One region of the Pseudoalteromonas sp. GABNS16E genome, then DNA from elsewhere that is predicted to be linked to it. Evidence: predicted binding sites of a transcription regulator. Region 1 holds the regulator's gene; each other region holds the start of a gene.
What was found. Region 1 encodes LexA, which represses DNA repair genes until DNA is damaged. Its sites were predicted from a motif close to TACTGTATNNNNATACAGTA; they were not measured.
Positions count from the first base shown of each region.

Region 1 (3,196 bases):
CCTGAAGCGTTTAATTACACAGTGTGTGTATAACTTTCATACATAAACGGTAAAATTAAGCGTAACTAGCCTAACCCGTTTTATAAGGCAAATTAGGTGCCAATGGCGTTTAAACAGGTATTTTCTATGAATAAAGCCATGTTTAGCGCTTTGTTGATTTGGTATAAAAGTAAAACTGCGTTAAAGTTTGCGATGAAACTATAAGAGGGTAAAAAGCAGACAATGTCGGAAATTCAATTTTTAAATGTAGATCTAGAGCTTGAGTCTAAACAAGATATTAGCGCCCTAGTGGCAGACTTAAAGAAAAACGCGATGGTTTTGCATTATGACAAAGACGAATATCGTCAATTGGCGCGTATTGAAGCCTCAGGTGATATAACCACGCCAGACAAAGCAATCAACCACTTATGTGAATTAATAGAGTCGTGTTCACGTAATGCGCTTAAACAGTGGCTAAGCTGTTCGCGCAGAACGTTTGATATAGGCTTTGAGTCGGGCACGTCACCTAAGTGTTTTAACCAAGCTCTACATGCAGATACATTGCTACGTATATCTGCCATTGGCGCTGGTATGGAAATAACGATTTACCCTATCGAAAAGTAGCCATAGTTAATTATTTGCGCTCGACAACCGCTGCGGTCATTTTTGATACGCAGCAAAGCTCGCCGCGGCTATTGGTTATTTTTATTTCCCATACAGAACTGCGCTTACCAATATGAAATGCACGAGTAACGGCGGTTAAAGTGCCATTTCGAGAAGCCTTTAAGTGGCTGGCGCTAATTTCCTGTCCAACACAATAAAATTTTGTAAAGTCCACGACAAAGTTAGCGGCGTAGCTTGCTACGGTTTCGGCAAGTACCACATTTGCGCCACCATGTACCATACCAATAGGATTATGATGCTCAGGAATAGCAGGCATGGTAGCCACCAGGTAATCATCTCCTATTTCGGTTATTTCTATGCCCATGGTTTTCATTAGCGTGCCTTGGCCGTTTATTCCCTCATCTAACTGTTTGCAAAGCTCTAATGTGATGGGTTGATGCCAAATACTCATAATTACTCCTTTATATTGAAAGCAAATTTATAGCACTTTAAATACTGAACGTCTGTAATTACCTAAAATTTATCCAAGTGCGGTGTATTTAGCTATTTTAAAGCACAATTTAAATTTGCGATTTTTATTTAACTGTATATACTCACAGTTAAATGTACTGTATGGAAAACCAGTTGTATGCGACCATTAACTAAACGCCAAGCTCAAATACTCGAACTAATAAAAGTTTTTATTAAAGACACTGGTATGCCTCCTACACGTGCCGAAATTGCGCAAACACTCGGTTTTAAAAGTGCCAATGCCGCAGAAGAGCACTTAAAAGCGCTTGCCAAAAAAGGTGTTATTAAAATGAAACCAGGCGCAAGCCGTGGTATTCAATTGGTTGAAGAAGAGGAGCCTGAGCAACTAGGTCTACCATTAATAGGTAGAGTTGCAGCGGGTTCGCCTATTTTGGCGCAAGAACATGTTGAGAGTCACTGTAAAATAGACCCACTTATGTTTAAACCAGCCGCCGACTTTTTATTGCGTGTTAACGGCATGAGTATGAAAGATATAGGTATTATGGATGGTGACTTGCTTGCCGTACACCGTACTCAAACAGCAGAAAACGGCCAAGTTGTGGTTGCACGAGTAGATGAAGACGTAACCGTAAAACGCCTAGAAAAAGCAGGCCGAAAAGTATTATTACACGCCGAAAACGAAGAGTTTACGCCAATTGAAGTAGACCTTGAAAACGAATCTTTTAATATTGAAGGGTTAGCCGTTGGCGTAATAAGAAATGCCGACTGGATGTAATTTTTAACTATTTTTAAGTAATATTTATAAATGCGCACTTTTTAGTGTGCATTTTTGTTTTAAAAACAAATCTTCCACCATCTCAAAGCGCCCTAAAATTATTTAGGCTGTAAACTTTTTTTCACTCATACTTTTACCTTCCTAAGCGTGTTACATCCCTTAATTTTGCTCGTGTCTTGGCTGTTAAATAACAATTTAATACGCCGTCATTTAGTCAATCTTAAAATATCACTTGATTGTTTTTTATACTAAAACTTGCTTGTTGTACGTTTTTTAGCTAATCATTAATGTGCTGGACTAACAATAACTCACAGCTTTTTAGTTATGAGAACACACAATATACACAAACCTTTTGTTGTCCTAGCGATACCAATTAAAAATAAGATTGGTTAAAAAATAAAAATAACGAATTGGCGTTTAAGCCGTATGCCTCTTCGCTTTGCATTCGCAATAGCATCAAAGGAGCCGTCACATGGGTAAACTGACCTCTACCTTGTGGCTTGTGTTGATTATGTTCCCGCAGCAAGTGCTGGCTAATAGCCAATACAATATGCGCAAGGGCGTAACCGATATAAGTAATAATGTATATCAGCTACACATGACCATATTTTTAATATGTTGTGTGATTGGGGTGATAGTGTTCGCAATAATGTTTTGGGCACTGATTCATCACCGTAAATCTAAAGGGGCAGTTCCTGCCCAATTTCATGAAAGTACCAAAGTAGAAATTCTTTGGACTGCCATTCCGTTTGTTATTTTAATTGCCATGGCAATCCCTGCCACTAAAACCCTCATTGCGATGGAAGATGCCAGTAAGGCCGACTTAACCATTAAAATTACAGGGTCACAGTGGAAGTGGCATTATGAATATATGGGCGAAGACGTAGAGTTTTACTCTATTTTATCTACCCCTCAAGACGAAATAGCCAACCTTGCTAATAAAAACCCCAATTACTTACTTGAGGTTGATAAACCTTTAGTACTGCCAATTAATCAAAAGGTGCGTTTTTTAATGACCTCTGATGATGTTATCCACTCTTGGTGGGTACCCGATTTTGCCGTTAAAAAAGATGCCAACCCGGGGTTTATCAACGAAACGTGGACCAACATTAACGAAGAAGGTATTTACCGAGGACAGTGTGCAGAGCTGTGCGGTAAAGATCATGGTTTTATGCCCGTGGTGGTTGAAGCTAAATCGCAAGAGGACTTTAACGCATGGCTTGCAGATGCTAAGCAAGCTAAGCAAAAAGCCGCACTTGCTGATGCAGCATTGCTTGAGACAACAATTCCTAAAGAAGAGCTAATGACACTAGGTGAGCAAGTGTATATGGCAAGTTGCGCTGCGTG
Region 1 is NZ_JAQREZ010000020.1:38,550-41,745, reverse strand. It holds gene PSI06_RS10070 (hypothetical protein) at 223-603, shown strand; gene PSI06_RS10065 (PaaI family thioesterase) at 614-1,054, opposite strand; gene lexA (transcriptional repressor LexA) at 1,232-1,849, shown strand; gene coxB (cytochrome c oxidase subunit II) at 2,322-3,196, shown strand, end outside.

Region 2 (3,196 bases), on a different contig from region 1:
CTCTGTTTTACCGTAGGTCTCTGGTGAAGGAGGAATTGCATACATTTCGGCAGTATCTATAAAATTAACGCCTTGTGCCAAGGCATAAGCTATTTGCTCATCGGCGTCTTGTTGGGTATTTTGTTTACCCCAAGTCATGCTGCCTAAGCATACTCTAGAAACATCAACACCGCTGCTGCCTAACGGACTGTATTGCATTTAAAATCCTTAAATTATGTAAGATCTTGAGAGTGGATAATTAATACCAATTCGTAATAAAACCTATTTAAGCGAATTGGTGTAGTGCCGATAATAATGGCTCTGAAATCGCCGCTTTTTGTCCTGTTTTAAAGTCAAACATAACAACTTGAGAATAGCCTGTGGTAGTAATAGCTTGCTGAGCATGGCTAAATACAGAGTAATTCATCATAAAACGGTCGCTTTTTATATCTGAAATAGTAATACCTACGGTTAAAGTATCTGGGAAGGTCACTGGACGTTTATAGCGAATATTGTTTTCACTAATGACCGGGCCTATTCCACCTGGTTTTATCGTATCAAACTGATTTATTTTATTTAGAAAATCGATACGCGCAATTTCAAAATAACGCAAGTACACCACGTTGTTAACATGTTGTAGGGCGTCCATATCGGCCCATGCTACGGTGATATCGGTATGAATAGGGTGCTGTTCTTTGAACCTTTGCATGTATGTGTACTCTTAGTTTTAAATGAATGAGGTTATCAATATGGTGTTTGTAGCTCAAGACAATAAATGCCATGTTTTTTTATAAGATGATTGTACCTATTTATTTTTAGGACTACAGTTAAATAACACAGACAACACACACGAGAACACACATGCAAAATATAATTAATTGGGCTTTAGCCAGTTTAGTTTTTATAGCGTCTTTTGCTTGCTATGCAATGGGTAATGCCTCCGGCGGCATAATGCTTTTAGCTGCGGGGTTTTTATTGGAGTTTGTTTTTTGGCTACATTGCTTTAAAAAATCAAAGCGTTTTAAGCAGCCGTTTTAAAAAAGCTGTTTAAAGCTTGCACGGTTTAACGCGCTATAACTAGTAGCGCTTTAACTTTAGCAAGTTAAACAGGCTTTAATGGACTTGCTTAATGAAAGTGAATCCTTAATAATGGCTGTATAAATAAACAGTTGTTATGTGGTAATGAAAAAGTTTATTCATATCGACATGGACTGCTTTTATGCAGCGGTTGAAATGCGCGATAACCCCAAACTTGCCAGTGTGCCTTTAGCGATTGGTGGCAATAGCCGTCGTGGCGTGCTCTCTACAGCAAATTATATAGCGCGCGAATATGGTGTTCGTTCGGCTATGTCTAACTACCACGGTAAGCAATTATGCCCCGATTTAGTTATTGTGCCTGGACGCATGGCGGTTTATAAAGAAATTTCTAACCAAATACGCGCTGTATTTAAACGCTATACCGACCAAATAGAGCCGCTGTCGCTTGATGAAGCTTACCTAGATGTAACCAACAGCACCGCATGCAAAGGCAGCGCAACGCTTATTGCTCAGCAAATTAGAGCAGATATTTATAACGATACCGGCCTTACTGCCTCTGCCGGGGTTGCCCCCATTAAGTTTATTGCCAAAATAGCCAGTGACGAAAATAAACCCAATGGCCAATTTGTGGTTTTACCGGATGAAGTTGATGCGTTTTTAAATAATTTACCGCTGGGTAAAATCCCTGGTGTGGGCAAAGTAACCCTCGAAAAGCTTAATTTAAAGGGGTTATACACAGGTAAAGACGTTCGCGAGAAAGGCGTTAATTGGATGCAGCAGCATGTGGGGAATTTTGGTGTATCGCTTTATCAAAAATGTGCTGGCGAATATATTGGTAAAGTAACCACTGAGCGAGTCCGTAAATCCCTTAGTGTTGAACACACCTATGAATACAATAAAAACAGCTTACAAGAATGTTTAGATCAGTTACCTAAATTACTGGAAGAGCTAACAGCGCGCCTTAATAAGCAACAGCTACAAAATCGTATTAATAAGCTAAGTGTAAAAGTGAAGTTTGCAAACTTTGTTGTTACCTCAGCTGATCAAGCTCATCATCAATTAAATACTGCTATTTTTACTGAATTACTCTCTAAGGCGTATCAACGCGGGATGCAGCAACCAGTGCGTTTATTAGGTATTGGAGTGGGTGTTAAAAATGAACCTAATTTAAATCTGCAACTGAGTATTCTTGATTAACTACACGCTTTTTTGCAATTTAGAGTGCTTTAGCAAAGTAATTTAAACGTGGTATAAGCAGGGGCTGCCTTTACAAAAAACTATATAGTGGTTGTTAATTTCTTCTAAAACACTGAGTCACTTTAGTTAGCTGTAAAACCAAGTTGCCAGATTAAAATGAGCTGGTCGCAGTTGGCTGGTTTTGTGTTTTTATATCAACGATAATAGCCCCTTATGTTTTCTAACAGGAGTTTTACTTATGGCATATCCTCAAGCGATAGCTGCACAATCACTTAGTGCAAGCTTTGACTCATTTTCTCACGATGCACTTATTATAATTAGTGATGACTTTTCTCAATTAGCCAATAACTCATTAAGTGATGCTATCGAATCACACGCTAAAGTAGATTCTCGTATTGGTAAACAAGTTACGTTTTTAGTGGTTGATAATGTACGGGTTGTTTTAGCACCTACGGGGCCGCTTAACCGCGATTACGATGATGTAAGACGCTACTTTGATGCCGCTAAGCTAGCGATTAACGAAGCAAAAGCCGCGGGTAGTGTAAACCCTGCTATTTACTTACCAAAATTACATACAGATGCGCGTTACCAGCATGCATTAGAAGTGGCGTATTTAGGCGCATGCCAAGCATTATGGCAGCCTCTTGAAGCACGCGAATACCACGGCGAAAGCATTGAGCCTATTACGCAAATAGGTTTAATAGATGCAAATGAGCAAACAGTTAAAGCTGTAAATGCAATTGCAGCAGGGCAATATGCGGCACGTGACTTATGCGGTACTGAGCCTGAACGTATGGCGCCACCACGCTTTGCTGATTACTGTGTTGAGCTTTTTAAAGGCTCTAAAGTAGCGGTTGATGTGATTGACGATATTAACACGATAGATAAAAACTACCCTATGCTTAGCACCGTTGCTCGCGCATCTTATGCGGTTGAGCGCCACCACCCACGTGTTGTTAAGCTAGAGTACGTGCCAGAAGGT
Region 2 is NZ_JAQREZ010000046.1:14,490-17,685, forward strand. It holds gene PSI06_RS16245 (aldo/keto reductase) at 1-198, opposite strand, end outside; gene PSI06_RS16250 (acyl-CoA thioesterase) at 266-688, opposite strand; gene dinB (DNA polymerase IV) at 1,162-2,214, shown strand; gene PSI06_RS16260 (M17 family metallopeptidase) at 2,453-3,196, shown strand, end outside.
Region 2: a site for LexA is predicted at 1,131-1,150, ahead of dinB (DNA polymerase IV). Genes of this name have one in related genera too.

Region 3 (3,196 bases), on a different contig from region 1:
CCACCACTTCCAACCGTAATGATCTAGCATTTCTGCACACTCTACCCAAATGGCTCTGTACCACTCAAAGCCTTGGCTAAACCATTGATCATGAACTTTAGTGTTCATGGCATTTTGCATTTCTAGCATTACTACTAGCTTATTTAAGTTGGCTGACATATCGTTTCCACTTGAGCTTTTAAATTACGCTTATGATACAGGCAAATAATAAAAAGTGCATTTTTGATCTATTATAAACAGCACATAAAAACAGGGCAGGAAATAATGATGAGTAAAGTGTTACTGCACACCTTGGCGACTATTGTAATGGCTGCTTTTTTAGTAACGAATGCGCAAGCAAGTACAGAAGGAATTGCTGCAGCCCCCGAGCAAGTATCACCATTATTACCGGGCTTAAGCGTGCCTAATATAACGCTCAAAGATCAACATGGTAATAATGTAGAGTTACAAAAGCGCTTTGCTGAAAAAACAACGGTGCTTATTATTTACCGCGGAGGTTGGTGTCCTTATTGCTCAAAGCAACTGGCTAATATACAAAAAATTGAGCAGCAACTCGCTAATTTAAACGCGCAAATTATTGCAGTATCGCCAGATAGTCCAGAAAAACTAGCCCAAAGTAAAATAAGTTCACCAAATTATTTACTGCTTTCAGATGATAGCTTAACCCTAGCAAAAGCCTTAGGTTTAGCTTATTTTTTAGATGATAAAACAGCCGCTATCTATCGCAATAAGCGCGGTGTTAACTTTGTTGATGCCCAAGGCAAGGTAAACGTCGCTTTACCTGTACCGGCTGTATTTGTAATTGATAAAAGCGGCGTTGTGTATTTTCAGTACGCAAACCCTAATTACAAAGTACGTTTAACAGAGGAGCTATTATTAGCTAGCGTTAAATCAATAGAAAATCAATAATCTGTAGATATATACCAATCGACTTAAATATTTAATCATTCTAGGGTGCTAAATAGAGCGCTATAAATGCCTAATAACTTAACACCATTGATATTACAAAAAAGGCCAACTAGGTTGGCCTTTTAAACGTTTAACGCGAGCCACTAAACTCAGCCCACGACTCTATTAAATCTATAAAATCTTCAAATCCACAACCACTCACTAGGCCATTTTCTTCAAGCATTAAGTCATCATCTTGATAGGCGACTAAATCTTCGCTGTCTTGGTGTAGAGCATGGGCTTCAAATAAGGCTTCGTCTTTAGAGAGTATTAAGTCTATCTCTTGGCCTTTTAACGTTATTGGTTCGTAACTTGTTTTTACCGAGCTAATAAGTGCTTGTACCATCGCGACTTTTTCTTTGCCAATTTCTTCGTTTAACCAGCGGCCAATTAGGGCATGCTCGCTGCTTATTTTAATGCGCAGCCCACTAATAGGGTCACGTATAAATTGATATTCCATAATTTTTACTTTTAAAACGCTAATGCACTAATTATACCCATAAATAGCCTTAAACACCGACCCTAAAACGCAAAATAGCGCCAATGGACGCTATTAAATAGGTGACATAAAAGCTAACTTCGCGATCTAAAACGTGCAGCATCTATAATCGACCATAAATAAATAATAGGCACGAGTACGAAGCCTACTAATACATAAATAAGTGCGTAACTAATTATAATAGCTAGCGCAAAAAAGATAGCGGCTAAAATTCGCCCTTGTACCAATTGCCCTAAACCAGGAAAAAATATATTACACAACGCTGCAATAACATTACCGCCAGAACCTTGATCAGCCATACTCACCTCTGTAGTTAATTAATTTTAAGTTTTAGTTATTTACTTACTATCACACTTTATGCCAATTTATTAAAGCTTAAAAATCAAATAGTTAAATTACTACTAAATAACTGCTTTAGTATTTTTTACTAAATATAGGTCAATTTGATTATTTTTATTATTAATTATCGTTACTTAAGAGTACAAAAAAGCGACTAAGGGATTAGTTTTACAAGTATTTTTAGAATAGCTGTTCATAAAAACAGTATTTTATTTAGCCTAACAAAAACACCTGTTATACTGCCCTCATTATTGATTGAAAAGGCGTAACGATGGACGTTTCTGAATTACTCGATGGCTTAAATGACAAACAACGCGATGCCGTTGCAGCCCCACTACAAAACATGCTGGTATTAGCAGGTGCTGGTTCGGGTAAAACACGTGTTTTAGTTCATCGTATCGCGTGGTTAATGCAGGTTGAGCAAGCATCAGCCTATAGTATTTTTGCAGTTACTTTTACCAATAAAGCCGCTAAAGAAATGCGCACCCGTGTTGAAGAAACCCTAAAAGCCCCTGTCGGTGGCATGTGGATTGGTACATTCCATGGTTTATCACACCGTATTTTGCGTGCTCATCACCGTGAAGCAAACCTGCCAGAAGCCTTTCAAATTTTAGACTCTGACGATCAACTTAGAATGATCAAGCGCTTATTAAAATCAATGAATATTGATGACAAAAAGTGGCCCGCCAAACAATTTGGCTGGTACATCAGCGCTAAAAAAGATGAAGCCCTGCGTCCTAAAGATATTCAAGCCTACGATATAAACGAGCAAATGATGCTACGTGTATATGCCGCCTATCAAGAGGCGTGTGACCGTGCTGGTTTAGTTGATTTTGCAGAAATACTGCTACGTAGCTACGAAGTACTTAAAAATAACCCTACGCTACTTCGCCATTACCAGCAGCGCTTTGCCCACATGCTGGTAGACGAGTTCCAAGATACCAATACCATTCAATACGCATGGCTAAAGCTACTTGCTGGTGATACACAAAGCATTATGATTGTAGGCGACGATGACCAGAGTATTTACGGTTGGCGTGGCGCTAAAATAGAAAACATTAAACGCTTTCTAACTGATTTTGACGCCGAAACTATTCGTCTTGAGCAAAACTACCGCTCAACCGCGACCATTCTAAAAGCATCTAATGCGCTAATTAAAAATAACTCAGAGCGCATGGGTAAAAGCCTTTGGACCGATGGCAACGAAGGCGAACCTATATCAATTTATGCCGCCTTTAACGAGCTAGACGAAGCCCGCTTTGTAAGCAGCAAGCTACGCAGCTGGCTAAATGCTGGTAATGCGTTGCAAGACGCCGCTATTTTATACCGTAGTAACGCGCAATCTCGTGTACTCGAGGAAGCCATGCTACAAGAAGGCTTAAAATACCGTATTTACGGTGGCATGCGATT
Region 3 is NZ_JAQREZ010000083.1:4,520-7,715, forward strand. It holds gene PSI06_RS19870 (dUTP diphosphatase) at 1-159, opposite strand, end outside; gene PSI06_RS19875 (peroxiredoxin-like family protein) at 265-909, shown strand; gene PSI06_RS19880 (YacL family protein) at 1,040-1,408, opposite strand; gene PSI06_RS19885 (hypothetical protein) at 1,522-1,746, opposite strand; gene uvrD (DNA helicase II) at 2,058-3,196, shown strand, end outside.
Region 3: a site for LexA is predicted at 1,974-1,993, ahead of uvrD (DNA helicase II). Genes of this name have one in related genera too.